DNA from 4 places in the Bacillus sp. J14TS2 genome. Region 1 is predicted to be linked to each of the others. Evidence: riboswitches for the same ligand, from Rfam matches in the RefSeq annotation. Region 1 holds a riboswitch; each other region holds the start of a gene.

Region 1 (7,906 bases):
GAGATTTTTAGTGATGGAAAAGATAAGTTTCAATCTTTATTACAGGATTTAGACAAAGCGAAAGATCATATCCACATGGAATATTATATTATCAGGAATGATAAACTCGGCAATGAGTTACTGCAAATGCTTGTCAAGAAGGCGAAAGAAGGCATAGATGTAAAAGTCTTATATGACGCAATGGGCTCAAGACGATTACCAAAAAGATTTTTTCGACCTTTGCTTGAAGCTGGTGGAAAGGTAAGTGCTTTTTTTCCTGCTTTAATCCCCCACTTAAATTTACAGGTGAATTTTCGCAACCACCGCAAGCTTGTGATCATTGATGGTGAAAGTGGCTATATCGGAGGATTCAATATTGGCGATGAGTATCTTGGGCTAAATAAAAAATTTGGTTACTGGCGAGATACCCACCTAAAAATTAGCGGTAAGGCTGTTTTTAGCATGCAGACAAGATTTATTCTTGACTGGAACCAAGCTTCATCGGCAAAAATTCGCTATGAGGACAGACTTTTTCCGGAAATTGGTGCAAAAGGAGATACAGATGTCCAACTTGTTTCAAGCGGCCCCGACTCTGAATGGGAGCAAATCAAATATGGGATATTAAAACTTATCTCATCAGCCAAAAAATATATTTACATTCAGACACCTTATTTTATTCCAGATGCAAGTGTGCTTGATGCAATCAAGATAGCCGCTCTTTCAGGGGTCGATGTAAGATTAATGATTCCAAATAAACCAGATCACGCTTTCGTCTATTGGGCGACCTATTCGAATGTCGGGGAATTACTAAAGACAGGGGCGAAAGTTTATATTTACGATAATGGATTTATTCATGCAAAAACGATTATTGCAGATGGTAAAATTGCCACAGTTGGTACGGCAAATATTGATGTTCGCAGCTTTAAATTAAACTTTGAAGTGAATGCCTTTTTATATGATCGAGCACTTGTCCAACAATTAGTCGATATCTTTCATGAGGATGTGAAGCATTCTCATGGATTAAGTTGGGAAGAATACCAAAATCGTTCCCTTTACATTCGCTTTAAGGAATCATTTTCTCGCTTGTTATCACCGATCTTGTAGAGGATGGTCAAAGGCGATAACCTGTCGCAACGCCTTTGTGACCTCCTTATTGTAGGTCATTGTAAAAATGGCGCTGCGAGCTAAAGGATCTTCGACTGAGTACCGGCACGTCCTGTGTTGAACGTCGACGTCATCACATCCTATGAAAGTTCGTTGGCAGGGAAAGGACCTCCCGCTAAAATCGCCCACGTCCTGTGGACAACACGGAAGTCAGTATATCATCTACAAGTCCGTCTCGAACTTTCGACATACAGGACGTACTAGTGTCGGATGTTTGCGATTGACGCCGACTTGGTCCTTTTTGAACATGCATTTATAAGGCGATATTTGTCTTTGGAAAGTGAGGGATGATTCATTAAGTGGTATACCATTGGTACATTAACGATTCCCGCTTCTTGGATTGCGATTGTCGGTGCCTGCATACTCACAGCAGCAGGCCTATATCTCTATAAAAAGAGGATAACAGCAGAGTGGTATGGAAATGCTGTTTTTATATGGCTGGTAACATGGAAGTTCAGTGTCCTTCTCTTCCAATTTCCGATGATATGGGCTCACCCCTTATCTATTTTATACTTTAATGGCGGTGTGAAAGGATACTGGCTTGGTTTTGCAGTAACAATTTTTTATACATTACATAAGGTTAGACTTCGGAATTTGCAAGTGGTGAATATGTATCAAGCTTGGATTTGCTCCATGATTGTATATGAGGTACTCCAGGCTATTTTGGATCAAGGCTCTTTCCTATGGATGGGAATGCAATTATTCATCGGTGGAGTATTCATATTATTCGTGTCGAATAAAAATCAGTTATTATGGAAAGAACAATTACTGATTCTTTATACAGCTGTGCAGGCGATATTTTATTCCCTTCATCACTCTTTACTATCCATTCCAATGGTCACTTATTTCCTCATGGCTATAATCTTAGTGATAGCTCTGCGAAAATGGGAGGTTTCATCATGACGAAGAAAATATTTGGCTTTAGTCTTTTAGCGATTTTAGCAGGGGTTTTAGTCATTAATATTGTCCAAGAAACACAAGCGAAGAAAGAAGTGGAAGAAACTCAAGAACAAGTTCTCCAGCTGAGGCTGGAGGCTGCCACCGAAACATCCAATGGCGTTTATTCGGAAGGCTTAGCCGAAGGGGATATTCCACCTGATTTTGAATTAGAAACATTAGCTGGTGAAAAGTTCAAACTATCTGGCCTACATGGAAAGAAAGTATTATTGAATTTTTGGGCAAGCTGGTGTGGTCCATGTAAAGCAGAAATGCCCCATATGGAGAAATTTTATCAAGAAAAAGTGGAAGAATTAGGTGTAGAAGTGATTGCTGTGAATCTTACTTCCGGTGAACGTGTTGGTAATAAGCGAGAAAAAGTTGAAAAGTTTGTCAAGGAGTATGGATTGCATTTCCCTATTCTGTTAGATGAAAAGGGAGAAGTGGGCGATAAATACCAGGTTATCTCTATTCCGACAAGTTACTTTATCAATTCCAATGGATTAATAGCGAAAAGTATTATCGGTCCTATGGACGAAGAAATGATGGAAAGGCTTGTAAAAGATTTAAAATAGACAATTAACAACAAATAATGGATATATTATTTGAAAATAAGGTTGACTTCTTTGAGAATAATAGACTATACTTGATGTTAATAACAGTGAATCGTAATACTCTTATCAAGAGTGGCGGAGGGATAGGCCCTGCGATGCCCAGCAACCTTCAGAGGAATTATTCTGAAAAGGTGCTAATTCCTACAGACTGCATGGTCTGAGAGATAAGGAGCGGAAATACAATCAAACCCTCTTCTTATCAGAAGGGGGTTTTTTGACTAGTGTTAGCGATAAGGATGATATCATTAAGGAGGATGAGAGGGAATGTCACAAGAACAATATAAACCAGAAACCTTATTATTGCACGGAGGACAAGAGCCAGATGAAACAGGAGCACGCGCTGTTCCAGTACATAGAACAACCTCTTATGTGTTTAAAGATTCGGAGTATGCGCAAAAGGTATTTGGATTAGAAGTACCGGGAAATATCTATACAAGGATTACCAACCCAACGGTTGATGTATTTGAAAAAAGAGTCGCTTTGCTTGAAGGGGGTACGGCCGCTGTTGGTCTATCATCTGGAATGGCAGCCATTGCTTTTTCGATTTTGAATATTACACGTGCTGGTGATGAAATTGTTGCGGCCACGGATCTATATGGAGGTACGTATAATCTATTTGCTGTGACACTGCCAAAATATGGAATTAATGTGAAGTTTGTAGATCCGAAAGATCCGGAAAATTTTCGCAAAGCAATTACGCCTAAAACGAAAGCACTTTTTGGTGAGATTATCGGAAATCCAAGCTTGCATATTTTTGATGTGGAAGCTGTGGCAAATATTGCGCATGAAAATGAGATTCCACTTATTGTTGACAGTACTTTTGCTACACCTTATCTTTGTAAGCCAATTGAGTGGGGAGCGGATATTGTCATCCATTCTGCAACAAAATGGATTGGCGGCCATGGAACGGTAATCGGTGGGGTTGCTGTCGATGCAGGAAAGTTTGATTGGAATAACGAGAAATTCCCTGATTTTGTAGAACCGGATGAAACATACAATGGGCTTCGTTATGGGATTGATGTACCTAATGCTGCCTTTGCAACAAAATTACGTGTGCAATTACTACGTGATTTTGGACCATGCTTAAGCCCAGATAATGCTTTCCAATTATTACAAGGGTTAGAAACATTACATTTGAGAATTGATAAACATATAGAAAATGCAAAAGCCGTAGCAGAATTTTTAGAGAATCATGAAGCGATTGAGTGGGTATCATATCCAGGCTTAGAAAATCACCCATCCAATGAACTAGCACAAAAATATCTACCAAAAGGTGCTGGCTCAATTATCGTATTTGGTATTAAAGGTGGAAGAGAAGCAGGAAGACAAACCATCGACCATGTGAAATTATTTTCCCATGTTGCGAATGTCGGAGATGCAAAATCATTAATTATCCATCCTGCTTCCACAACGCATCAACAATTAAGTGCAGAAGAGTTAAAGGTTGTTGGGGTAAAGGAAGAATTAATTCGTATCTCGGTTGGTCTTGAAGCTGTTGAAGATATTATAGCTGATCTTAATCAAGCGATCGGAAAAGCCGTAGAAAAAGTGTCTGTAAAGTAAGGCAAAGAAAGCTAGGAGGCTGGCGCCATGCGTTTCAGTCTCCTTTTTTTAAATGACATCCATGAATAAGGGGGAGAAATAGGTGCGAATCATTAAAGCAGCACTATTAGGGCTTGGCACAGTTGGAGCCGGCGTTTATGAGGTTATATGTAATCAGCAAGAAAAATTAAAGGAGCTTATTGGAGCCGAAGTGCAGGTAGTAGCGGTGCTGATTCAAGATGAAAAGAAAGAGCGGGAAGTAGCAGAAGATGTTATGGTAACAAATAATATTGAAGAAATTTTAGCAATTCCAGGGCTTGATGTCCTCTTTGAGTCGATTGTCGGTGCTGAACCAGCGCATCATTACCTGGATGAAGCCATTAAGCATGGATGCCATATTATTACAGCCAATAAAGAAATGTTTGCTAAACACGGAGAAGGTTTATTGGAAAAGTCGCGAGAAAACAATGTTCAAATTGGCTACGAAGCGACCGTTGCAGCCGGGGTTCCCGTTATCCGCACCATTCAACAGCAACTACAATTGAATAAAATTGAGCGGGTTCAAGCATTGCTAAATGGTACCTCTAATTTTATTTTAACGGAAATGAGACAGAAACAACTTCCGTTTGCCGAAGTGTTAAAAACAGCTCAATCCCTTGGCTTTGCCGAAGCTGATCCAACGAATGATGTAGAGGGAATCGATGCTTTCTATAAAATTATGATTTTGAGTCAGTTGATCTACGGGAAGCAACCACCGTGGAAAACAGTTGAGCTCCAAGGAATAGCAAGCCTTTCACAAGATAAGATTTCTAATTCTAACGGCCGTTTTAAGCATATTGCAGAGTTGGAAAAGGTAGGAGATCGTATCCAGGCGTTTGTTCGTCCTGTTGAAATCGATAGCGGGCATCCTTTATATTCTGTTGAAGGTGTAGATAATGCAGTCGTGCTGGAAACTTCCTTGGCTGGAAAAATCATGATCCAAGGACCGGGAGCGGGGAGTAAACCAACAGCTAGCGCTATGTTAGAAGATTTTATTAGTATTTTTCAAAGTAATAAAGCAGCTGTCCTAAATTAGTTATAACTTGTCCCCTCATCGCATAGGATTTATAGAGGCTATTCATAAAGGAGAATGGATGAAGAGATAAACGGCTAAAATGGATAAACGGTTAAGTTCGCGTCGTCCTGGCAGCAGGCTTAAAACGCAGCGTCCTGTTGCTTCGCCTGCCACTAGTACGTCCCTGTCTTCGCAACACCGTTTTGACCGTCGTGTGGGCCTCCGTCCGCATGTCTTCGCCGTTTTGACCAACATCCTGTTGGCCTAATTGCGGTGAGGAGGAAACGTATGAAGAAAAGGTGGCTGGTTATCATTTCCGTTTGTTCATTCCTTTTAGGAGCAAGCGGTATATATGCGAGTATGGTGTGGATTCTTCCGAATTGGCAAGAGACACAAGGGAGTCAAGAAGCAAAAACGGGGCAGATACTACCAGCTATGGAAAAAGTAGCAGAAGCCTATGAGTTAATCCAACAGGCTTATGTAGAAGAAGTAGATACGAAGAAATTAACCCAAGGTGCGATTCAAGGAATGGTTGCGACATTGCAAGATCCCTATTCTGTGTATATGGATGAAGAAACCGCAGAAAGATTTAATGAGAGTATGGATTCTAGCTTTAATGGAATCGGAGCTCAAATTGCCATTCAAGAAGGAAAGCTTGTGATTATTTCCCCAATAAAAAATTCCCCCGCTGAAAAGGCAGGGCTAAAAGCAAAGGATCAAATTATTAGGATTGATGGGGACCCTGTTGATGGGTTGGATTTATACGAAGCATCGAGTAAAATTCGTGGAAAAAAAGGAACAACGGTGACACTGGATATAACGAGGACTGGTGTATCTAAGGCGCTCACATACGAGATTGCCAGAGACGAAGTCCCAATTTTGACCGTTTTTTCCGAGGTGAAAGAGAGTGGCGGAAAGAAATTTGGCTATGTTGAGATCACTTCTTTTGCGGAGGCAACAGCGAGAGACTTTGAGGCAGAATTGAAGGAACTGGAAGCGGAAAAGATTGATGGCCTTGTGATTGATGTACGGGGAAATCCGGGTGGTATGTTAATTAGTGTACAAGAAATCCTGACTCAATTAGTGACAGGGGATAAACCCTATGTTCAAATCGAGGAGCGTTCAGGTAAAAAGCAAACCTATTATTCGGAATTGAAACAGCAGAAAAACTACCCTATTACTGTACTTATGGATGAAGGCAGCGCCTCTGCATCAGAAATTCTGGTGGCCGCTTTAAATGAAGTCAATGGTACAACCTTGATCGGTACAAAAACTTTCGGCAAGGGGACAGTGCAGCAACCAATTCCTTTGGAAGCTGGAGGTAATTTAAAATTAACGATGGCGAAATGGTTAACCCCTGATGGGAACTGGATACATGGTAAAGGGGTTAAACCTACGATTGAGGTTCAGCAGCCAGCCTATTTTAATGTACATGCCATTGAATACAAGGAACCATTCAAAATAAATATGAATGATGAAAATATTAAATTTGCTCAAGAGATGTTGAAAGGATTAGGATTCTCTCCAGGCAGAATCGATGGTTATTTTGATGAACAAACGGAAAAAGCTGTGAGAGCCTTTCAATCGGTCGAGGAACTGCCAGTAACAGGGGAAATTGATGATCAGACAGTAGCAAAATTAGAAGGAAAAATTGCTTCTTTTATAAAAGATGAGAAAAATGATATTCAATTGCAAGTTGCTTTAAAATCCTTACAAAAAAATAAATGATGAATGAACATATTTTCAGTTGAAACGGATGTTCAAAAGAGATAGGCTAGACATTTTTGAAAATTTCAGATGTCTAGCCATATTTTTATTCTTTTTCTTCTAATGTCTGGTAAAATAGAAGTTATAGTGCGTGTTCAAAAAGGAGGATAAAAAGGACCAAGTCGGCTAAAGGTGCTGACGTCCTGTCAGCAACACCGACACTAGTACATCCTGTACGTCGAAAGTTCGAGGCGGCGCAGTTTCGAGCAGCGGAATGTATGCATTTAGATACATGAGCAGTACAGAAACAAGCCAACGAAGAAATTCGCAGTGTCATTTTTACCGGACTGTTTGAACATTCTTTTATATTAATGTTCGGAAGGGATGTGGAGGGACTTGGAATGGACCATAGAAGTTGCTAAAGGGATAGGGCGAATGTTACTTCATCCTATTTTCTATTTCTCAATAATATGGGTGGTATTGGCGGGGTTCTGGAGAATAAAGCGAGAACGACGTGATTTTCATATGAAAGTACATACTATTTTTCTTGAGCTGAGACATTTATTTCCTGTGGGGATACTCGTTGGAATACTTCTATCCATTGTATCTATTTTGCTAGGTTTGACCTTTCCGTTACAACTGCTATTAATAGTAGCGGTTGCTACGATTGTATTAACTATTATTGGAAATGCTAGATTGCTATCAGCTGCTTTCACGATTGGCATCCCTTTACTACTAGTAAGCTCATTGTCTCTATTTTCCATTGAATGGGACTTCCTTGATTCGTTGGATTCGAATTATCTGCTTGGCGCATCTGTTATGTTGGGCTTATTAATGGTTGCTGAAGGGATGCTCATGATAAAAAATGGGTTGAAGGATGTCTCACCTAAATTACGGACAAGCCGTAGAG
Region 2 (7,906 bases), on a different contig from region 1:
GGGAATGATGATACGATACAATGGAAAAACCTTGCCCTTGGCGTAGATACACTCGTTATTTATATGGGGGTTCGCCAATTACCTACTATTAGGGATCAATTAATCAAGGCTGGGCGGTCCCCTCATACACCAGTGGCAATGATTTATTGGGGTACAACCAACATACAAAAAACAATAACTGGAACACTTGCGACAATAGAAGAGATAGCTGTTAGTGAGAAAATGAAGAATCCAAGTATGATTATCGTCGGCGAAGTCGTTCGCTTACGTGAAAGTATTCAATGGTTCGAACAAACTTTACAGACCTATGAGTGCGTGTTCAAAAAGGGAGGGTAAAAAAAGGCGCTGATGTCCTGTCAGCAACACCGACACTAGCACCTCCTGTACGTCGAAAGTTCGAGGCGGCGTATGCTTATGCAGCGGACTTGCACAGGATATGCTGACTTTTACGTTGCCCACAAGACGTGGGCGGTTTTAGTAGAAGATCCTTTATCTCGCAGTGTCATTTTTACCAGACTTTTTGAACATCCCCTATAAACAATTACCAGTCATGGGATAAGAAGGAGGAAAGATATCTGTGCAAGCTGTCCTCTATATTAGCCACGGCAGTCGTTCAAAAGATGGGGTGCAGGAAGCCCTCAACTTTATCGACCAATGCCAAAGAAAAATCAATGTAAAGATCCAAGAAATTTGTTTCTTAGAGCTTGTAAAACCGAATATATCGGAAGGGATTGCAAACTGTATTAAACGCGGAGCAACTCATATAACGGTTGTCCCCGTCCTGCTATTAACAGCTGTACACGCAAAAAGGGATATCCCATGCGCATTAGCCAAAGCGAAAGAACTCTATCCTCAAACTGAGTTCACGTATGGATCTCCGCTTGGGGTTCATCCTAAACTAATAGAATGCCTGTATGATCAATTAACAGAACAAAAAAGTGAGGCTCATAGAAACCCAACGATCCTTATTGTTGGCAGAGGGAGTAGTGATCCCGAGGTCAAATCTGATTTAAGCGAAATTGCAAGACAATTTGAACAGATGCACGACGTACCCAAGGTTCATACTTGTTTTCTTTATGGGGCAAGTCCGAAATTTGATGAAGCATTAATAAGTCTGCTAAAAGGGGAAAGGAAACAAATATTCATTCTTCCCTATTTATTATTTAGTGGCTTATTAATGAATGGTATACAACAGAAAATCGAGAAAATGCAGGATGAATCTAAACAAATAATTCTCTGCGAAACATTAGGACATCACCCAGCTGTACCGGACATTCTCTCAGAACGAATAAATGAACTACTTCATTATAAAGAAAAGCGGTGGGTGATCTAGAATGGGGTCCTATCCGATCACGCTTCAATTATCAGGTAAGCAAGCTGTAGTTATTGGTGGTGGTTCCGTTGCATTAAGGAAAGTAATGGATTTATTAGAAGCGGATGCTAGTGTAACAGTCGTAAGCCCATCGCTTGATCCTACATTATATACCTATTATGAAACCCAGAAAATCAAGTGGATCAAAAGGGGATTTCTTCCATCTGACCTAATAGATGCTTTTATAGTAATTGCAGCCACTGATCAAAGTGAGGTAAATCAAAAAGTAAGTATGTCTGTTTCCAATCAACAGTTATTGAATGTGGTTGATCAACAAGAAGCTGGAAACTTCCATGTTCCGGCAAAATTATCAAGAGGGGAATTGGTCATTACGGTATCAACAAATGGTGCCAGTCCTTATCTTTCCAAAACAATCCGTGATGAGATTGGCGAAATCTATGATCAATCAATGAAGGACTATCTTCAGTTTCTTTCACTTGCTCGCCGAATAGTAAAAGAGCATGTAACAGAGATAGACCTAAGAAGACAGTTACTAAAAGAAATCACACACAAAGATTATCGAAACTCAGCGGAAAAGCAAAAAGTTTTTTTAGAGAGGGTGAGTGATTCCAATGAGTAAACAGAAAGAAAATTTGGAAACAGCGATTGAGGTAGTGAAAGAATATCTTAATACGATGAAATATGGATCTATAACATTAGTTGTACAGGATCAACATGTAGTACAAATTGAAAAAAATGAAAAAGTTCGCTTGAAATAGGGAACGATTGATTTTATGGTGTGAGGTGGATGTTTTTTGCAACTTCAAGCAATCAATAGTCCTTTTAGTCAGGAGCAGATTGAGGTGTTGAATCAGGTTTTACCGACTTTAACAGAAGGACAACAATTATGGTTAAGTGGATATTTAACTGCGTATAGCGGAAATACGGCATTAGAAGTAAAGCCGGCAGCAACAACTCAGAATCTAACAAACGTCAGAGAAGTAACTATTCTTTATGGTTCTCAAACTGGGAATTGTCAGAGGCTGGCAGGAGAGCTGTCGGAAACATTGGGAAGTCAAGGATATAAAATAACACTTTCTTCTATGAATGAATTTAAATCGACAAAGTTAAAGAAGCTATCTTATTTATTTCTTATTATTAGCACTCAGGGGGAAGGGGATCCTCCAGATAATGCCATCTCTTTTTACGAGTTTTTATTTAGCCGAAGAGCACCAAAATTGAATGATTTATCTTTTTCAGTCCTTTCTCTCGGAGATAGCTCATACGAGTTTTTCTGTGAAACAGGTAAAAAAATCGACCTACGATTAGAGGAATTAGGCGCGAACAGGGTAACCCCACGAGTCGATTGTGATTTAGATTTTGATGACCCAGCAGCTGAATGGCTAGGGACAGTCGTAAACTATTTAAATGAAACTGGAGAAGGAGCGGGTGGTACAACTCAACCCCTAAGTCCAATTTCCGCTTTGCCTGGAACGAGTACCACGTATTCACGCAGAAATCCCTTTAAGGCAGAAGTATTAGAGAACATCAACTTAAACGGACGGGGTTCAAATAAAGAAACACGACATCTTGAATTATCGATTGAAGGATCCGGTTTTTCCTTTAAACCAGGAGATAGCTTAGGCATCTTCCCAGAAAACACTCCTGGAATTGTTGATCTTATTATCGGAGAAATGGGATGGGATCGAAATGAACTTGTCCCGTTCAACCAAAAAGGAGAGACATGTCCTCTTCATGAAGCATTAACACATCATTACGAACTGACAGTGCTGACAAAACCATTACTAGAGAAGTTAGCACAGATTCATCCTAATGAAAGATTAACGGAGTTACTGCAATCAGATAAACAGGAGCTTAAAACGTATATTGAAGGACGAGATCTTGTTGATGTCATTCGTGACTTTACACCGTGGGACATACCAGCTGATCAATTTGTTGCTATTTTAAGGAAAATGCCAGCGCGTTTATATTCAATTGCCAATAGTTACGAAGCAAATCCGGAAGAGGTTCATCTCACTGTTGGAGCAGTCCGGTATGAAGCCCATAATCGAGCACGCCATGGTGTTTGCTCCATTCAGTGTGCAGAACGAGTCCAGCCAGGTGATTATTTGCCGGTCTATGTTCATGAAAATCCTAATTTTCACCTGCCAGAGGATCCGAGTAGACCAATTATTATGATTGGCCCTGGCACAGGGATTGCTCCGTATCGTTCCTTTCTTGAAGAGAGAGAAGCAATCGAAGCGACAGGAAAAAGTTGGCTGTTCTTTGGAGATCAACATTATGTAACAGATTTTCTCTATCAGATCGATTGGCAGAGATGGCTGAAAACAGGCATTCTCTCGAGGATGGATATAGCTTTTTCCCGCGATGCGGAAGAAAAAGTCTATGTGCAACATCGGATGATAGAAAAAAAGCAAGAACTATTTAAGTGGTTAAAAGAAGGGGCTTATCTTTATATTTGTGGTGATGAGAAACATATGGCTCATGATGTTCATACAACACTTCTTACGATTTGTCAGGAGGAAGGCAGTATGACTTCTGAGGAGGCAGAGGAATATCTTGCCCAAATGTTAAGGGAAAAACGTTACCAACGTGATGTATATTAAAATCCGAAGGGAGAGAGGATCACTTGACAAAAGATCGTTTGCCACCTACACAAGATGGACCGCCTAGTGATGTGGAACGGATTAAAAGCGACAGTAATTATTTGCGAGGATCACTTGCCGAAACGCTAAAAGAGGAGATAAGTGCTGGAATTCCTGATGATGATAATCGTTTAATGAAATTTCATGGAAGCTACTTACAAGATGACCGAGACCTTCGAGTTGAAAGGCAGAAACAAAAATTGGAGCCGGCTTATCAATTCATGGTACGAGTTAGAGCTGCCGGTGGTGTTGTATCAGCCAATCAATGGCTTGTCATGGATGAATTAGCAAATAAATATGGGAATGGAAGTCTAAAACTTACGACAAGACAATCCTTCCAGATGCATGGAATTTTAAAATGGAATATGAAAAAAGCTTTTAAAGAGATTCATGAAGCCTTATTGGAAACACTTGCGGCTTGTGGAGATGTTAATCGAAATGTGATGTGTAGTCCAAACCCGTATGCTTCAGAAATTCATATGGAAGTATACGAATGGGCGAAAAAATTAAGCCAATATCTTTCTCCACAGACAAAGGCTTATCATGAAATATGGCTGGATAAGGAAAAAATCGTTGATACTTCAAAGAATACGGAAGAAGTTGAACCGATTTATGGTCCTACCTATTTACCGCGGAAATTTAAAATCGGCATTGCCGTTCCGCCCTCTAATGATGTGGACGTCTATTCCCAGGATCTTGGCTTTATTGCTGTGGTAGAAAACGAGCAACTTCAAGGCTTTAACATAACTGTTGGTGGGGGAATGGGCTCCACCCATGGAGATAAAGCAACGTATCCTCAAGTTGGAAGAGTGATTGGGTTCTGTAAGCCTGAAGAAGTGCTTGATGTTGCTGAAAAGATTGTCACTATTCAACGAGATTATGGAAATCGGTCTGTTCGGAAAAATGCTCGATTTAAGTACACAATTGATAAGCGCGGCATGCCTTGGCTGATTGAGGAATTGCATTCAAGACTAGGTTGGGAGATACAACCAGCAAGATTCTTTCAGTTTGAGCACAATCGGGATCGTTATGGCTGGGTAAAAGGTTTGAATGATCAGTGGCATTTTACACTCTTTATTCAAAATGGCCGAATTAAGGACTGGGAACATTATAAATTGATGACAGGCTTAAGGAAAATAGCTGAAATTCACACAGGGGATTTTCGCTTGACTCCTAATCAAAACTTAATCATTGGAAACATATCAGAAGCTTTAAAACCGAAAATCGAAGCGCTTATTCAACAATATGGATTAACTGACGGAGAGCATCATACCGCTTTACGTAGAAATTCGATGGCTTGTGTTGCTTTTCCAACATGTGGCCTTGCGATGGCAGAATCGGAACGCTATTTACCTTCCTTGCTTGATAAAATTGACTTATTATTAGATAAGGCAGGGCTCCGTGAAGAGGAAATCGTCATTCGTATGTCTGGCTGCCCCAATGGTTGCTCAAGACCAGCATTAGCAGAAATTGGTTTTGTAGGAAAGGCCCCAGGAAAATATAACGTCTATTTAGGGGGCGGTTTTACAGGAGATCGTTTAAATAAACTGTACCGCGAAAATATTGGGGAGAAGGAAATATTAAGTGAATTAGAGCCAATCATAAGTCATTTTGCGAAGGAACGTAAAGAAAAAGAACGATTTGGCGACTTTGTCATTCGTTTAGGATATGTAAAAGAGGTCCACTCAGGGCTTGATTTTCATGATTAACAAGAAAAGCGCAAGGCGCCCGCCTATCGGCGACAAGCAAATGTTCTGAGACAAAGAAAGGCGTTCTTTGCCTTTCATTGGCTCAGGTTATTTGACCTCGAGCCGATGGCGCCTGGAGCTAGACACCAACTGCAAGGTAAGCTACTTATCCACTAGCTCCAATTTTATAATTCCTTAAACCAGAACAAAAGCACAAGCGCCTTGATCTAGGAAGAAAGGCTAAATTCACGCCGTCCTAACGGCAGACTCAAACCGCGATGTCCTGTCGCTTCGTCTGCACCAGTACGTCCTGTACGTTGCAACGCTGTTCTGACCTACATCCTGATGGCCTCCGACAAGCAAATGTTCTTGAACTTAGGAAGGGGCTTTTTTCCTTCATTGGCTCAAGTTATTTGCCTCGAGGAGCTACGCTAAAATTTTATAAATTGCTGGTAAGTAGAAAAATTTCAAAAAAAACTAATTTTCTCTTGTTTTTTAAACCAACTAACCTTATAATGTTTATAGAATTAAAAATTAATTCTAACACGTGAGTGAAACAAGAAAATTAAATAAAGATTTCATTCTTATCAAGAGAGGTCGAGGGAATGGCCCTAAGACGCCTCAGCAACCACCATTTTATGGAAAGGTGCTAAATCCACAAGTTGGAAACAACTTGAAAGATAAGAAGAATCCTTTTTATAAAAAAGGGCCTTCTTCTTATCGGAGTAGGCTCTTTTTGTTTGGAAGAATAGGGTAAGCAGATTGCTCTCTCTATGTCGATTTGTATGCGACCAAAAAGAGCCACCACTCTAAATAGTTTTCCAAAATATATAGGGAGGGTAGTTTATTGGGATTATTAGAACGTCTCAAAAAGGAAATTTTAATCGGGGATGGCGCTGCAGGAACACTGTTATATTCCTATGGGATTGATCGCTGTTTTGATCAATTAAATCTTACACACCCTAATGAAGTATTGCAGTTGCATCAAGCCTATGTTGAAGCTGGTGCTGACGTAATCCAAACGAATACGTACAGTGCTAATTATTTGAAACTCTCAAGATATGGATTAGAAGAGGAAGTAACGAAGATAAACAGAGCTGCTGTTCGTCTTGCGAAACAAGCAGCAAGTAAAGAAACATTTGTACTAGGAACCATTGGGGGGGTTCATGGAGCTGGATTACATTCTAGTGAAACAGAGGAAATAAAACGCGGTTTTCGAGAACAACTATATGCATTGCTGCTTGAGGGTGTAGATGGCCTTATCTTAGAAACGTATTATGATTTAGAAGAAATAAAAACCGTTTTAAAAATAGCTCGTGATGAAACGAATGTACCGATCATAGCAAACGTCACAATGCATGAACCTGGCGTACTGCAAAATGGAACACCACTTGAAGAGGCATTAAAACAGCTTGATGATTTAGGTGCCGATGTTGTTGGGATCAATTGCCGTCTCGGTCCTTATCATATGGTCAGAGCCTTAGAGTCTGTTCCGCTTTCAAAATCGGCTTATTTAGCAGCCTATCCAAATGCAAGCTTGCCAGAATATGAAGATGGGAAGTTTATGTACAAAACCGAACCAACTTATTTCACAGAATTTGTTCGACGCTTCCGTGATCAAGGTGTTCGATTAATTGGAGGGTGTTGTGGAACAACGCCAGAGCATATCCAAGCTTTGGTCAAAGGACGCCAACATTTAGTGCCGCTTGAAGAGAAGCAGGTAATCAAACAAAAGCCGATTTTTATCCAAGACCAGCAGGTTGAAAAGGCACCATCTTTATTTGAAAAAATTCAAACAGATCGATCCGTTATTGTGGAATTAGATACGCCAAAGCACCTAGATACAAAACCCTTTTTTAGAGGAGCACACGCCTTAAAAGAAGCTGGGGTGGATGGGTTGACATTAGCTGATAATTCATTAGCATCTCCCAGAATATGTAATGCAACAATGGCGTCTCTAGTTAAAAAGGAAGTTGATCTAAATTCATTGGTTCATGTGACTTGTCGGGACCGGAATTTAATCGGTTTACAATCACATCTTATGGGGCTACATACAGCAGGAATTCGTGATATATTGGCCATTACTGGTGACCCGACTAAAATTGGTGACTTTCCTGGAGCAACATCTGTCTATGATGCAACCTCTTTTGAATTAATCAAGCTGATCAAACAATTTAATGAAGGCATTTCTTTTTCGGGAAAATCGCTTAAACAAAAGACTCAATTCCATGTTGCAGCTG
Region 3 (7,906 bases), on a different contig from region 1:
GATCTTCTAATTCTCCATTTTTGGAAGTGACTAGCCCAAGAACGACTTGTGCTCCACCATTTGGAATATGATCAAGTGGTTTGAAATCACCCGAACGATCATCATCATATTCTAAGAAGAAGCCATTCACTTTTTCCTTGGCAAATAAAGTTGGTGCAATTAATGCATAGCTTCCTTCAAAAGCCCAGTTAGAACGATAATTTCCACGACATAAATGAGTCGTTATCACGAGATCTTCCGGTTTTCCCTCTAACACCCCATTGACTACTCGTAAAGCTAAGTCAATTAAGTATTCACGAGAAAACTCTCCATCATTGAATGGGATATCTGGTGAAGATAAACCAGCGATATAAACATCATCAAATTGTAGATAGCGGCAGCCTGCATCATAGAAGGCTTTTAGCGCATCACGATAAGTTTGGATCACATCTTTAGCATAGTCTTCGATATCTGGGTAGATCGTCACATCCCGAATGCCCTCATTAAATAATTGGTTAGGACTTGGAATCGTTTGTTTAGCGACTGCACGTCCACCGACAATTTCATTAAATTCAATAAAGTCCTTCACATGAGGATGATCAGGGTTAAAAGAGACCTTTCCGGTGTTTCGTACATTATATTTTTCGGTTTCTTCTTCTCCATTAAAAATATAGCCAACTTCTGGCACATAGCCTTCAATGCCAGTAAGATGTTCTTGAAAATCTGTATGCCAGAAACGGCGTCTAAACTCACCATCTGTTACAAGTTCTAGGCCTGCTTCAATTTGTTTATCAACAATACGTTTAATTTCTTTGGTTTCAATTTCATGTAATTGTTCCGCTGTAATGGTTCCAGCTTTAAAATCCTTTCTCGCTTGATGAATGCTATCTGGTCGTAATAGACTTCCTACATGGTCCGCTCTGAATGGAGCTTTTGTTTTTGTAATAGTTGTCATGGTTTGTTATCTCCCTTTAATAAGTTTGGATCGTTACTTCAGCTCTTGGCAAAAGTTTGACTTGCTGCTTGAAAGGCTTGTTTTACATCAGCGATTAGGTCATCAGCCTTTTCTACACCAACTGAGAAACGTAATAATCGTTCACATACGCCCCTTTTGATTCGTTCTTCTCGTGGGATATCTGCATGGGTCTGAGTCGTTGGATACGTGATAAAACTTTCAACCCCTCCTAGACTTTCAGCAAAGGCAATGAGCTGTAAATTTTGTAGAAAAGGGTCTACCCATTCACTGTCTTGAATCCGGAAAGAGATCATTCCGCCTTTCCCGGCGTAAAGAACATCTGTAATAAAGTCCTCGTTTTCTAGATATTTGACGATTTCTCTCGCATTTTCTGTATGCTTTTCCATTCTGAGATGAAGTGTTTTTAATCCCCTCACGAGCAGCCAAGAATCAAGTGGTGATAAAATTGCTCCTGCTGCATTATGGTTGTTCGCAAGCTGCTCGCAAATCTCTCCACCTTTTGCGACTAGAATCCCAGCCACAACATCATTATGTCCACCGATATACTTGGTCGCGCTATGAACTACAATGTCAGCGCCTAATTCAAGTGGACGTTGATAGTACGGTGTTAAGAAAGTATTATCGACAATCAATAATAGGTCATGTTTTTTCGCTAGTTTCCCGCATTGTTCAATATCGATTTCCTGCATTAATGGGTTTGTGGGAGTTTCGATGAGCAATGCTTTTGTTTTCGGTGTAATGAGCTTTTCCGTTGCTTGCAGATTATCAAAATCAGAGTAAGTGGTTTGAATCTGATAGGATTCTTCGTATTGTTTGAGTAAACGATACGTACCACCGTATAAATCAGTGCAGGCAATAATTTCGTCGCCTGATCGGAATAGGGAGAGGGCTAGTTGAATGGCTGCCATCCCCGAGCTACAGGCAAATCCAGCATCACCGGATTCGAGATTCGCCATTCCTTCTTCTAGTACAGAGCGAGTAGGATTTTTCGTCCTCGAGTAATCATAACCTGTGGAAAGACCAAGTCCTTGGTGTTCATAAGCAGTTGATAGATAAATAGGTAGATTGATAGCACCAGTTTTTTCATCTGTGCGGTTTCCTAGTTGTGCAAGTTTTGTTTCAATATTATTGACTGGCATAATCTTCATCCTCTTCTAAAAAAATTAAAGACCTTCTTGTGATAAGAAGGTCTTCATAATTGAAAACGAACTTCTTATCTTCTAGGTTTGAAAACCTATTGGAATTAGCACCATTGCCTTATAGGCCGGTTGCTGAGACATCAAAGGGCCAATCCCTCCGTCTCTCTGGATAAGAAAAACACTATATAATTTTTCGAAAGGTTTAATGATTTATACTTTAGTACATATTTCCGAAAAAGGCAAGGGTTTTTTCTATTCATCTCAAAAGGAATTTTAAATGGCTAAGAATGAAGGACTAGTTTCGCTTATGTTAAAATAGAAGAAGTGGAAAAGGAGGGCTCTAGATTGAATTCAAAATGGCATGAACGTTTTTCAATGGATGAGTATTTCTATGGCAAAGAGCCTAATTTGTTTTTAGTACAGGCGACAAAGCAATTACCTAAGGGGAAAATTCTTTGTATTGCCGAGGGAGAGGGGCGGAATTCGGTCTTTCTCGCCTCCCGAGGATATGATGTAACCGCGTGGGATTTTGCCCAATCTGGGATTGAAAAGACGAAAAGATTGGCTGAAGATCGCGGCGTGATTGTCAACACTGAATGGCATGATTTAGCTGACGTAGCATGGGAAGAGGAAGAATGGGATGCGATTATACATATATTTGGGCATTTCCCAACTCCTATTTTTGAAAGGACAGTAGAGGGTATTCGTAAGGCCTTAAAGCCTGGGGGCTATTACGTAAGTGAATTATACACAAAGGAACAGATTGAATATGGAACGGGCGGTCCTAAGGAAATTGAAAATCTTTGCGACCCAGCAACACTATTGAGCCGATTTTCAGATTATTTTATCCAACATTTTTATATTGGTGAGGTAGAAAGAATTGAGGGACAGGGACATACAGGTGTAGCGCATGTTGTCCAAAGTATTTTTCGAAAAAGAGGTTCTGCTAAAGTAGAGAAGAATAAATTCTAGTTTGTGATGAATAAAGATAGTGTGAAGAGAATGACCTACTTTTTGAGCGGCTATCTGGAATAGCCGCTTGTGTATGGAAAGGATGGAACAAATGAATGTAAAGGAAACACTGCAGCCTATTACGACAGCCTATGATCCATGGGAAGCGTATATGGATGTGAACGAATTTGGGGAGATGGTGTTATCCAATATTGAATTTACGACAACAACGCTATGTAATATGCGCTGTGCTCACTGTGCAGTTGGCTACACATTGCAAGATCGTGACCCTGATGCCTTACCGATCGAATTGCTGTTAAAACGACTTGATGAAATTCCTCATCTTCGAACCCTGAGTATTACGGGTGGGGAACCAATGATGTCTAAGAAGTCGGTGCGGGAATATGTGCAACCTCTTTTGGAATATGCGCATACCCGAGGAGTGAGGACGCAAGTAAATTCAAATTTAACTCTTCCGTTTAGCCGCTATGAATCAATTATCCCCTATTTGGATGTCATGCATATTTCACATAACTGGGGAACGGAAGATGAATTTGTCGATGTAGGCTTTGCGAATATGGATCGAAAGCCATCGAGAGAAAATCGTGGTAGGTTTTTAAAGCAAATGTTTGAGAACGCAAAGAAATTATCTGAAGCGGGAGTGTTAGTTTCTGCAGAAACGATGTTAAACAAACGGACCTTTCCTTATCTCGAAAAAATCCATAATGAGGTAGTGGAGATGGGGTGCGCCCGCCATGAAATCCATCCAATGTACCCAGTTGATTTTGCTAGTAAACTAGAAACATTAACTTTAGCTGAAATGCGGACAGCGATTGAGTCTCTATTAGATCATCATGACCAATCGACTTGGTTGATGTTTGGAACTCTTCCCTTCTATCCATGTAGTGCTTCTGAGGAAGATCTCACGTTATTAAAACGATTATATCAATCGCCCAATGTGACAATCCGAAATGACCCGGACGGGCGCTCACGGCTTAATGTGAATATATTTAATGGGGAGATCATTGTAACGGACTTCGGAGATGAGCCATCGTTAGGGAATGTACAAACCACTTCCTTGCCCGATGCTTATGAAACATGGATGAAAACAAAAACAGCAACATCATTAAATTGTCATTGCCCTGCAGTAAAATGTTTGGGCCCTAATCTACTTGTGAAAAATACGTATTATCAAGATGAGAATTTTCAAGAAAAGGAAGAGAGAATCACCTCACAAGGTTAAGATTACCATTTATTTTCCTCTCCCAATAAAAAAGAAAGGCAGGATATCAATGGTTTTTGTTGAACGGTAACAACAGGATCATTGAAGAGGAGGGGGAATGTTGAAAAAGTTGAACTTGTTCTTGCTGATGTTTGTTCTGTTTAGTGCGCTTTTTGTATATGGATTGCCTATCCCAGTGCAGGCTTGTTCTTGTGCGGAATTACCAGAGGTAGAAGAAGGACTTGAACAATCAAAAGCTGTCTTTTCAGGAGAGGTTTTAAATATAAAAGAAAAAGTGAACAGATCGGGATACAGATACAAATCAGTTTTACTTCAGGTAAATAATACCTGGAAGGGTGTAAAGGAATCACAAGTCATCATTTCAACAGGTCTAGGTGGTGGCGATTGTGGGTTTGATTTTGCAAAGGGACGGGAGTATTTAGGTTACGCATATAAGTCGGACACAGACTTGTATGGTGCCGATACATTATCGACGAACATTTGTGACCGAACAAATACAATTCATGCCGCACAAGAAGATTTAGAAATATTAGGTGAAGGGGAAAGTCCGACAGATAAGATCAGTCTAATAGAAAAAGAGAACGAAAGGGAAAGTATACCAAAAGATATTGATCATACAGAAAATCAAAAAGAGGGGAAGCGTATTCCCTTCATTATCTGGCTGCTAGCTCCAATAGGTCTGCTATTCCTTGTAGCTTTGATCTCTTTCCTATTTCGGAAAAGGGAAAACTGATTAATTTAAAAATTTTAGGTTGAAATGATAAAAAAGCAGGGAGATGCTATGTCCTGCTTTTTCTTATTGGGGCATTTGCACAAATAGCCCGATTAAGGAAACAATGGGGATGCTTACAACTAAAGCAAAACCAATCATTGCAAAGGTCATCACTACATTTTTCGTTTCCTCGACAACATCTACCTTTGTTTGAAGAAAAACAAAGGTAGGTCCAATCAAAATGCAAAAGAGAATAATGATGAAAGGGGCGAATAAATCGCTCATAGCTTGAACAGTTTGCATCGTTGCAAACCCACTGAACACGAGTATAAGTGGAATGACCTCGCTGATTGCGATTCCGATAAAAAACTTTGTTTGTATTTCCGCTTGTTTTTCAGGTTTTTCCTTTAGCTTATCCAAATGAAGTTTGAACGTAATAATAATACTAAGTACTGCAATAATCGAAGCGATCGCAAATAAATATGGAGACAATAGAATTCCCCCCTACATGAATGGATATATATATCATTACACCCTAATAATGCCACTCTGTAAAGGTTTATTTTGAATAAGCAGAGAAGGTTCTCTTAAGCAAATCTTGACTAAAATGGAGGACCGTGAAGTACTACGAAAAAAAGAATAAATTTCCCTCTAGTCAACAACCTCTTTTGGTGGTAAGATACCTCTTGGTTTGATTATGAAGAAGGAGGGCTGATGACAATGGAGAGAACACATACGAACGAGAAACAACTTCATTTATTGCATCTTACTTGGCCCATTTTTTTAGAGGTCTTTTTATTTATGTTTATGGGGATCGCAGATACATTAATGCTGAGTTCATTATCAGATGATGCCGTCTCTGGTGTAGGGGCAGCGAATCAGTATTTGCAAATCGCCATTTTAATCTTAGAAGTCGTCGGGAATGGAGCGGCTATTGTCGTATCTCAATATCTCGGTTCGAAAAGATATAAAGAAGCAGCAAAAATTTCTGCATTGGCAGTTACGCTTAATTTGTTAGTAGGGATTGCGATTAGCATCGGTTTTCTCATATTTTCTAATCATATGATGACAGCGATGAATTTGCAGGGGGATGTGCTTTATTATGCCACCCATTATTTAGGTATTGTAGGAGGAGCCATTTTCCTGCAAGCGATCATTAATTCGTTAGCAGCGATTGTTCGTGTCCATGGCTGGACGAAGCAAGCGATGCTTGTATCATTAGGGATGAATATTATCCATATTGCTGGTAACTATGTACTGATTTTCGGGAAATTTGGTTTTCCGGAATTGGGTGTACAAGGAGCGGCCATCTCCTCAGTTGTCAGCCGTTTTCTTGCGCTCCTTGTTTTCTTTTGGCTTTTATACCAAGCTTTGGATGTGCGGATTAAAATACGCTATTATATGACACTGTCAAAAGAATACGTCATGAAAATCTTAAAAATTGGTGTCCCATCTGCCTTTGAACAAGTGATGTATCAGGGATGTCAGCTCATGTTTCTTTACTATGCGACATTTCTTGGCGCGGAGTCATTAGCAGCGCGACAATATGCGATGAATATTTCGATGTTCACCTATTTATTTGCGATTGCGATCGGGATGGGTACCTCTATTATTGTCGGTCGACTAGTCGGAGCTAATGAAAAGGGGCTGGCTTATACACGGGTGTTGAGTAGTGTAAAGTGGTCGGCAGGCATTACGTTTGGAATGGTGCTGGTGGTGATGATTTTCCGGAAACCCTTGATGGGTGTATTTACTGATAATCCCGAGATCATTGAGATAGGTGCATCTGTATTATTACTAAGTATCATTCTGGAAACAGGACGTTCGATGAATATAGTACTCGTAAACTCTTTACGTGCTTCAGGGGATGCGAAATATCCACTCTTTATTGGCTCTTTTTCGATGATCCTTATGAGCTTGCCACTCGGTTACTTCCTGGTATTTCATTTAAATATGGGTATTGCGGGCATTTGGTTAGCCATTGCAGCAGATGAATGGACACGAGCTCTCATCTTCTTCTTCCGTTGGCGCAGCCGAGCCTGGGAACGACATTCACTTGTAGAACCAGAGGTGACAGAGAAACCGGCACCGATTTAAAAGAAAAGTAGTTAGCAGGATTCGTATAAAGGATTGATGAGATATGAATCCTACCATATCTAGTTAGAAAAATAAAAACATGGGTCTTATGTTAGTACAATAGACGGGCCTGTCCAAAAAATCGGAAACGCCAAAAGGCATCACTTCAGCCTCTTGCTGTGGGGTCTTTAGCTGATGCCTTTTCCGCAGGCGTGTCACCGTTTTTGGAGGTTTTCTTAACATTTACTCAAAGAAGGATGGAGAATTTTCCATCCTTCTTTCGTTGTTGAGACTTATTGGACAGTCCTGCCTATTTTTTAAGAATTAAAACATCAAGAATGCTTGAAAGAGGGCAACTCTTTTACCAGATACGTTTGAATGAGTTGCGCAACCCCGTTTTCCTCATTTGTTGCTGTAACGGCATTAGCAGTCATTTTAACTGCTTCTTGGGCATTGCCCATCGCGATACCTAGACCGGCGGCACGAATCATTTCCAGATCATTCAAACTGTCTCCACAGGCGACCACCTCGTCCATTTGAATGTCAAGGAGCTGGCAGATCTCCCGAATCCCACTGGCCTTGTTGATTCCGTGCGGATTGATTTCGATATTACGCGGGCTAGAATTGGTCAATTCATATCGGCCCGTTGCTGCCAGTATTTCGTGCATTTCCTGCAGACAGATGGGATCATCGCAATGAATTCCGAATTTGAGCCATGGATCTCCCTCGGGTCGTTCCAGCTGATCCGTCCAATCCATTGAAGTATATACATGATTCACAGTATATGCCCAATATCTGCATTCCTTCTCCTCTGCGAGCACTTGTAATTC
Region 4 (7,906 bases), on a different contig from region 1:
GCTATTGTTACCGTCTTATTCTTAATATCAGCTTGGTCCGGATTAAGTAAAGGAATCAAGTACCTAAGCAACACAAATATGGTTTTAGCTGTATTATTACTTATTTTAGTCTTTATCCTTGGCCCTAGCTTATTAATTTTGAATATGTTTACGGATACGATCGGACTTTATTTGCAAAATTTAATTCAAATGAGCTTTCGGGTTGCCCCTTTGGATTCTAGTCATCGAGAATGGATTGATGGTTGGACCATCTTTTATTGGGCTTGGTGGATCTCTTGGTCACCTTTCGTTGGTATATTTATTGCCAGGGTTTCTAAGGGACGTACTATTCGCGAATTCGTCATTGGAGTTCTTTTAGCTCCAGCTATTGTCAGCTTTATTTGGTTTGCTGTATTCGGTACAGCAGCGATTGATGTTCAGCAAGTTGGAACAATTGATTTGACCCAATTTGCAACAGAAGAAGTGTTATTTGCCGTCTTTCATGAAATGCCGTTTTCTATCGTCCTGTCACTTATCGGGATTGCTTTGGTTGCGATCTTTTTTATCACATCTGCAGACTCTGCAACCTTTGTATTAGGTATGCAGACAACTTATGGATCTCTTACCCCCCCCAATACTGTTAAGCTTTCATGGGGAATTATTTCAGCAGCTATGGCCTCTATTCTCTTATATAGTGGTGGCTTGGACGCATTACAAAACGCTTTAATTATTGCGGCCTTACCATTCTCCATTATCATGATCCTGATGATGTTCTCGCTTTATAAGGCATTGGCCAGTGAGAAAAAAAGGCTGGGACTTGTGCGAAGACCCAGGGAACCAAAAGCAGAAAAGTCATCAAAATAAGGCTCCTAAGAAAGTGTAAAACTGCAATTTACCTATAAGCCAGAAGTTTATAAATTCCTGCACACCAAAAAACCCGAGATTCTATATTAGAATCCGGGATTCTTTGGTTTAGGCGTAAACAGCATTAATACAAATAAATGTTTTTATCCTGGAGAATGTGATTGGCGATCTCAGCTGCTTTACTACCGTTAGCCCCATCATTTTGAATATTAACAGCAAAATAATAAAAATGATGATTCTTTTCGATATAGCCAATAAACCAACCATTCACATCTATTCCATTAATCGTACCTGTGCCTGTTTTTCCATGTAATTGTCCCTGTGCTTTCTTCTCAATTGAGATTGCTTGCTTAACGGCCTGAATGTTTTCTTCTCTGAAACCGAAGCGGTTTTCTTGTAACGCAACTAATAATTCCACTTGTTCAATTGGAGAAATTTTTAATGAAGATTCCATCCAATATTGATCCAGCTGCCCGGAAAGATTCTCATTTCCGTACATTATTTTATCAACATAATGTTGTAATTGTTTTTTGCCTACCTTCTGATCAAGATTCTGGAAATACCAGTTCACTGAACTTCCTATGGCTGTATCCAAATTATGGTTTTGATTCCATTCTGGATAAGGGTGAACTTCACCATCCCAGGTCTGTACATTGTTGTCAGGTGTTATCACATTTGACTCTAAGGCAAATAAGGCTGAGTAGATTTTATAGGTGCTGTTAGGAGAAACTCTTTGTTCACTCATCTTCCGATTATAAATATGATATTGATCTTCGGATGCATCATATAAAACAAAACTGCCTTTATATCCTTGAAAATAACGAGCTAAATCTTCATATATAACCTCTTCCTCATCGAATGCATAAACATCAGAACTGGCTACAGCATTAGTGAAGGGTGTCAGGCATAGCACAAACATGCCTAAGGCTATGCAAATGGCTATACTTTTCCGTCTCAATAATTGTGAATCCTCAGTATGCTTCGCAATGCTAAGGATTCTTTGTTTTATTTGCTTTTTCGTTCCTCCTATTCCTGGAACAAATTGTTCATACACATGATCATGTTTTCCTCTCGCAAAATGAAGAATTGTATGCCCATAGTCGATATAGTTATCTTCATCTATCAGACTTAGCACAGATGCATCACAAGCTAATTCACGATCGATTCTTATCCGTTTTAAAGCATACCAAACAAATGGATTAAACCAATACAAGATTTGCAAGGCCCACATCAGATTATTAACGAGCACATCTTTGTTTTTTTGATGGCTTAATTCATGTAAAAAAACATATTTTAATTCATTCAATGAAAATTCCCTTTGAGCATGTAAAGGCAAAAGGATAGATGGCTTTATCATCCCAAAGGTAATCGGGGAGTTGATCATTGAAGTCTCCTGCAAAGTGATCTCTCTTCTGACCCCGACAATCTTCTTACACTCTTCTAACAGATCGCTTATTTTTTGATTGCTTATAAGTGAAGCCGACTTTTTAATTTTGCGGATTTGGCCATGTGAATAGATAATCCATCCAGCTAAGACAACTATGCCAATTACCCAAACGATTAACCCCATAGTGAACACAAATTCTGGAGTTGACCTATTCACCGATATAGCAAAATCGCGTAATAGATCACTGTTTTCCGCTTGAGAGATTGTGGACCCAGTCATACTTTTTTGCTTAAGGGAATTCGCTGTATTTTGCGTGAATATATTTGTAAAAAGCGTTGGGATTGCTCCAAGTTTGAAAAAATCCCATGGAAAAAAGGGCGTCATTAGGGGAACGAAAAGAAAGTACCAAATTTTATAATGCACTTTAATAGAAAGATGCTTGCTCAATCCCTTTTTAAGCAAAAGAATCGTGACAATCAGCAAAGTAACTAGCAAAGTACTTAGCATAAAACGATGTATAAAGGCATCCATTATTCTCCCCCTTTCTTCTTCTCCCTTTCAGATAATATCGCTTTTAATTCATCTATATCTTCTTCTGACAGTTGATCATTCTCAATAAAATTTAACACCATAGAATTTAGAGCACCATTAAAAAACTGTTTAAGGAATAGTTCACTTTTTTGTTCAACATATTCATGCTGTTGAACAAGTGATGTGTAAACAAACACTCTTCCATCTTTTCTCGTTTGCAATACCTTTTTCTTTACTAGACGTGCAAGCATCGTATGAATGGTATTTGGTTTCCAGTCAATTTTCCCCATAACCTTCTCGACAACCTCGGGAGTTGAGATCGGCTCATACTTCCATACAATTTTCATCACTTCATATTCTGCTTCCGATATTGGCGGAATCTCACTCATTCTTCAAACCCCCTACTCTTACATGTGTAGTATTTATTATATAAAATAAATACGCAGGCGGTCAAATCAAGCAGCGCATATGTTATGTGCCCATTTTTGAGAAATAGGCATATAATTCTTCTATAAACGCTTGGTTTAGCTGGGTTGCAGAGTTTCCGGAAGTATAATTCTCTACAAGTGAAAGAACTAAAAAATCATACTCATTTGTATCAAAAGCAAGTAAAAAACTGTTTTCATTCCCTTGTTCACCTTGTTTCAATTTTAACTCAGCTGTGCCCGTTTTGGCAGCTAAATGATGCTCTGGGTTATACAGACTATGGGCCGTTCCATTTGGATCATCAACTACCTCAACCAAGCTATCTTTTATTTCATTGACTGATTTACTTGTGAGTGCAGCTTTCGTTTTTCTTTCTTTTTTATCTGCTAATAATTGCGGATAAATGATATTTCCCTCATTCCGAAAAGCAGAGTACATCACAGCCTGCTGAATGGGAGTCATCAATAATTCCCCTTGTCCATATGCCGTATCAGCTAAGAGGATTTCTGAATCAAATGTATCTTGATTCGATATTTGCGCGGGCTTCATAGCAATGGGTAAATCTAATTCTTCCCCAAAGATGAATTGGTCTAAGCCCTTTCTGAAACGTTTTTCTCCTATCTCTAATGCTTCTTGGGCAAAATAGATATTATCAGAGTAAATTAAGGCCTGCCTCATATTTACCTCACTTACATCAGAAACACGGGTCACAGAATAACCTCCCCAGCTTTTATCCTTTTGCCAATTTAAACCACTTATTTCTCTTACCTTATCTACTTGTGTCACATTTGCATCAAGGCCAATGCCTGCTGTGATCGTCTTAAATGTTGACCCGGGTGCATAACCGACTGCAAATCTAGAAAGAAATGGTTTTCTCTCATCATTCGCATATTCATTGTAATCATCCTGCGATATCCCTTGCACCATTTTATTAGGATCAAACGACGGCGAACTAACCAAAGCATAGAGACCACCGTCTTCGGGGTTCATCACAACTGTTGCTCCTGGTTTCTCTTTCAAATGCTCATAGGCTTTCTCTTGAATATAGGCATCGATGGTTAATTGAATATTTTCACCATCCATCTTCTCTACCTTTTGAATTTCTTGCTTCTTCTCTCCCTGTTCATCAACGATAACAAGCTCCCCGCCATCTTTTCCCCGTAATTCCTTATCAAAAGCTCGCTCTAACCCCATTCTTCCAATCATATTTTCTTCAGATAAATTTGGATTTTTTTCTAAATCCTCCTCTGTGACCTTACCAATATAACCGACTAAATTAGCTGCTGCCTCCTTTAAAGGGTAATAACGAACCTTAGTATCTTGGTAGGCAACCCCAGGCAATGGCTTTACTTTATCAGATTCAATGATTTTAAGAGGTACGAATAAATCGTCTTTTATCCAATCTTGTTGTAGTGTTTCATGCAAATCATTCAGTGAAATATTAAATTGTTTACTTATATTTTCAAGACTACTTTCTTTTTCCTTCCCCTGACCCAAGTCTTTCGGAATGACACCTGCCCATTTAAAATCCTCATTAACAGCCAGTTTATTGCCAGCATGGTCATGAATTTCACCACGTTCCGCTCGGGAAACACGAAAGGCTACCTTATCCTTTCCCTCCATTTCTGGAAAAATAAGAGAAGGATCCCATTCTACAAAATAATCATCATCCTTTCTCACAAGCTTTGCCTGATAATGCAATTTATCCATGTTACCTAGAGGTGTGGTGAAACTTAGTTGGAATGAAAGCATTTGTTCATTATGATTTATTTCATCTATGTTTACCTTAGTAGCACGGATGTTTTGAATAGGGATGCCATTAAAAATCTTTTCATATTTATCTTTTACTTCGTCTAAAGTATAGTCTAGCGCTGTGTATGATTGCTTATCAAGTACATCACCCAAATCCTCATACTCTTTATCTTCTAAAATTTGCAGGAAATGATCCGCTAATTCTTGAACTTGGTCGCGATCACCTGCATGTATAAATTGAAAGTAACCAAATCCCCCAATCCCTATGAGCAAGAGAAATATTATTATTATATAAGGAAGCATTCGTCGCTTGTTTCTTCTCATTCGACTAGTCATATATTCATCTCATCCTTTAGTTATTATTAAATACTACAAATGTAGTATAATGAGCAAAACTACACACGTAGTAATTAAAATCATTATAGCATGCTCTTAAGGATTTAGCCAATACGTAAAACAGCCTCTGTTGACTTGCATAGTTATTTAGGGTAACTTATTAATAGTCAATTACATATTGTATGCTATTTCTTATCTAGAGAGGTGGAGGGACTGGCCCTACGAAGCCTCGGCAGCGGACTCTTAGAAGTACTGTGCCAATTCCAGTAGTTACTTACTTGAAGATGAGAAGAGGAAGTCTACTATGTTTTTTTAAAGCCTCTTTCATTCAAATGAAGAGGTTTTTTTATTGGGTAAAAGTGAAAAGACATCTCAAAGGAGGACAACCAATGTACTCGATGGATTTAACGGGAAAAGTAGCCATTGTCACAGGTGGGGCAAATGGAATCGGAAAGGCAATTGCCGATGCATTTTTGGATTGTGGTGCAAAAGTGGCGGTTGCTGATATGTCCATGTCAGAAAAGGACGCAAATGATCATCTATATTATGTTCAAACCAATGTATCTAAAAGCGATGAAGTAGAAGCGATGATAAAAAAAGTAACAAATCACTTCGGGAGATTGGATATTCTAGTCAACAATGCAGGAATTTCCACGATGGATTATATGGTGAATATTAAAGAACAAGATTGGGATCGGACGATGGATGTGAACACAAAAGGGGTATACTTATGCATGCAAGCGGCCGCCAAAGTTATGAAGGCCCAAGGGGAAGGCGGGAAAATTATTAATATTTCCTCCCAAGCTGGAAAAAATGGCTATCGCTTGATGGGAAGTTACGTAGCCTCGAAGCATGCAGTATTGGGAATCACAAAGGTAGCTGCAATTGAATTGGCTCCAGACCAAATTAATGTGAATGCTGTATGTCCAGGGATCGTAGAAACGGATATGAAAAGGACAGAAAGAGTAATTGGCGGGGAACTTCGAGGGCTAGATGGAGAAGCGATTCGTTTAGAAGACAACTCTCAAGTACCATTAGGAAGAACAGCATCGCCAAAAGATATTGCCAATGTTGTCGTTTTTTTAGCTTCAGAATACTCGGATTACATGACTGGACAAGGTATCAACGTTACTGGCGGGATGACAATGAACTAATCAAGTTTAAGGGGGGATATTTATGACAACGAAGACGAAAAAAGGAAGTCTTCTAGCACTGTTACCATTGCTTGTGTTTGTGTTGCTTTTTATTGGGAATGGAATTATTTCCGGAGACTTTTCGAATATGCCATTAAATGTTGCGATTGTTATTGCTGCAGCCGTTGCATTAGCGATGAACAGAAAGGAAACCTTAACAAAAAAATTAGACATTTTTACAAAAGGGGCTGGCCATCCCAATATTATTTTAATGGTTGTGATTTTTATATTAGCAGGTGCATTTGCAGAAACTGCTAAGGGGATGGGGGCGGTTGAATCTACCGTGAATATGGGGCTATCCTTCATCCCTAGTAATCTATTAATGGTAGGATTATTTATTGTCGGCTGCTTTATTTCCATTTCAATGGGGACATCCATGGGCACAGTAGCTGCTTTAGCGCCAATTGGCATGGGTATTGCTGACCAAACGGGAATATCAATGGCTTTAGCTATGGGGACGGTCATTGGCGGAGCCATGTTTGGCGACAATTTATCAATGATTTCAGATACGACGATTGCCGCAGTGCGTACGCAAAAAACAAAGATGAACGACAAGTTCAAAACAAACTTTTTTATTATTTTACCCGGAGCAATTGTGACAGCCCTCATTCTTTGGGTTGTAACAATGGGAAATGAGATCCAGACTCTTGGGGAATATCCTTTCAATTTCATTAAAATTCTTCCTTATATCCTTGTGTTGGTTTCCGCATTAGTAGGGATTAATGTTGTCGTTGTTCTGCTTGGAGGAACGCTTTTTGCCGGAATCATCGGCTTAATCGATGGTTCCTATACACCAACGGGGTTGATCAAAGCAGTCTCAGAAGGAATTATAGGTATGGAGGATATTGCTATTGTAGCCGTACTTATTGGTGGTATGATAGGCATTATTCAACATAATGGAGGGATTGATTGGCTGCTGAACTTTGTAACCAGCAAGTTGAAAACAAAAAAGGGTGCCGAATTCGGAATTGCCGGATTGGTTAGTGTAGCAGATATCGCAACAGCCAATAATACGATTTCGATTATTATGACCGGTCCATTAGCTAAAAATATTGCAGATGAATATAAAATTGATCCGCGAAAATCAGCGAGTCTATTGGATATTTTCGCAAGCTGCTGGCAAGGACTTGTTCCCTATGGCGGACAAATGCTTGTTGCTTCAGGACTAGCTGCGATTTCACCTGTTAGTATCATACCATTCTCATTCTATCCGATGGCACTTGGGATCTGTGGTATTTTAGCCATACTCTTTAACTTTCCAAGACATCGTCATACAAACAGCAAGAATAAAGAGTAAATGGATTGAGGATAAATAGATAAAAAACAAATTTAAATAAAATATGTTACGATATTAATAGAAATAATAAATTGTTTAGGAGTGAATTAGATTATGGTTCAAAAAATGAATGTCGAAAGTTTTAATCTTGATCATACAAAG

The links. A riboswitch is a leader RNA that binds a small molecule or an ion and turns the genes downstream of it on or off. The one in region 1 is predicted to bind S-adenosylmethionine.
Region 2: linked by a shared signal. The riboswitch ahead of KI375_RS03305 (bifunctional homocysteine S-methyltransferase/methylenetetrahydrofolate reductase) and the one ahead of KI375_RS06265 (O-acetylhomoserine aminocarboxypropyltransferase/cysteine synthase family protein) in region 1 are both predicted to bind S-adenosylmethionine.
Region 3: linked by a shared signal. The riboswitch ahead of KI375_RS12595 (methionine biosynthesis PLP-dependent protein) and the one ahead of KI375_RS06265 (O-acetylhomoserine aminocarboxypropyltransferase/cysteine synthase family protein) in region 1 are both predicted to bind S-adenosylmethionine.
Region 4: linked by a shared signal. The riboswitch ahead of KI375_RS21540 (SDR family NAD(P)-dependent oxidoreductase) and the one ahead of KI375_RS06265 (O-acetylhomoserine aminocarboxypropyltransferase/cysteine synthase family protein) in region 1 are both predicted to bind S-adenosylmethionine.

The regions. Positions count from the first base shown of each region.
Region 1 covers NZ_BORE01000003.1:302,455-310,360, forward strand. Annotated here, with positions in the region: gene cls (cardiolipin synthase) at 1-1,083, shown strand, start outside; gene KI375_RS06255 (hypothetical protein) at 1,669-2,046, shown strand; gene KI375_RS06260 (peroxiredoxin family protein) at 2,043-2,654, shown strand; SAM riboswitch class I at 2,754-2,864, shown strand; gene KI375_RS06265 (O-acetylhomoserine aminocarboxypropyltransferase/cysteine synthase family protein) at 2,958-4,256, shown strand; gene KI375_RS06270 (homoserine dehydrogenase) at 4,339-5,310, shown strand; gene KI375_RS06275 (S41 family peptidase) at 5,578-7,017, shown strand; gene KI375_RS06280 (PDZ domain-containing protein) at 7,393-7,906, shown strand, end outside.
Region 2 covers NZ_BORE01000002.1:139,552-147,457, forward strand. Annotated here, with positions in the region: gene cobA (uroporphyrinogen-III C-methyltransferase) at 1-336, shown strand, start outside; gene KI375_RS03280 (sirohydrochlorin chelatase) at 578-1,333, shown strand; gene KI375_RS03285 (NAD(P)-binding protein) at 1,335-1,952, shown strand; gene KI375_RS03290 (YezD family protein) at 1,945-2,091, shown strand; gene KI375_RS03295 (assimilatory sulfite reductase (NADPH) flavoprotein subunit) at 2,128-3,939, shown strand; gene cysI (assimilatory sulfite reductase (NADPH) hemoprotein subunit) at 3,963-5,687, shown strand; SAM riboswitch class I at 6,248-6,353, shown strand; gene KI375_RS03305 (bifunctional homocysteine S-methyltransferase/methylenetetrahydrofolate reductase) at 6,514-7,906, shown strand, end outside.
Region 3 covers NZ_BORE01000007.1:180,545-188,450, reverse strand. Annotated here, with positions in the region: gene KI375_RS12600 (5-methyltetrahydropteroyltriglutamate--homocysteine S-methyltransferase) at 1-925, opposite strand, end outside; gene KI375_RS12595 (methionine biosynthesis PLP-dependent protein) at 973-2,094, opposite strand; SAM riboswitch class I at 2,166-2,270, opposite strand; gene KI375_RS12590 (class I SAM-dependent methyltransferase) at 2,440-3,066, shown strand; gene yfkAB (radical SAM/CxCxxxxC motif protein YfkAB) at 3,158-4,288, shown strand; gene KI375_RS12580 (hypothetical protein) at 4,389-5,021, shown strand; gene KI375_RS12575 (hypothetical protein) at 5,085-5,492, opposite strand; gene KI375_RS12570 (MATE family efflux transporter) at 5,715-7,097, shown strand; gene KI375_RS12565 (Cof-type HAD-IIB family hydrolase) at 7,409-7,906, opposite strand, start outside.
Region 4 covers NZ_BORE01000017.1:2,277-10,182, reverse strand. Annotated here, with positions in the region: gene KI375_RS21560 (glycine betaine uptake BCCT transporter) at 1-843, shown strand, start outside; gene KI375_RS21555 (BlaR1 family beta-lactam sensor/signal transducer) at 968-2,761, opposite strand; gene KI375_RS21550 (BlaI/MecI/CopY family transcriptional regulator) at 2,761-3,150, opposite strand; gene pbp4 (penicillin-binding protein PBP4(5)) at 3,233-5,275, opposite strand; SAM riboswitch class I at 5,465-5,566, shown strand; gene KI375_RS21540 (SDR family NAD(P)-dependent oxidoreductase) at 5,665-6,429, shown strand; gene KI375_RS21535 (Na+/H+ antiporter NhaC family protein) at 6,452-7,765, shown strand; gene KI375_RS21530 (S-ribosylhomocysteine lyase) at 7,859-7,906, shown strand, end outside.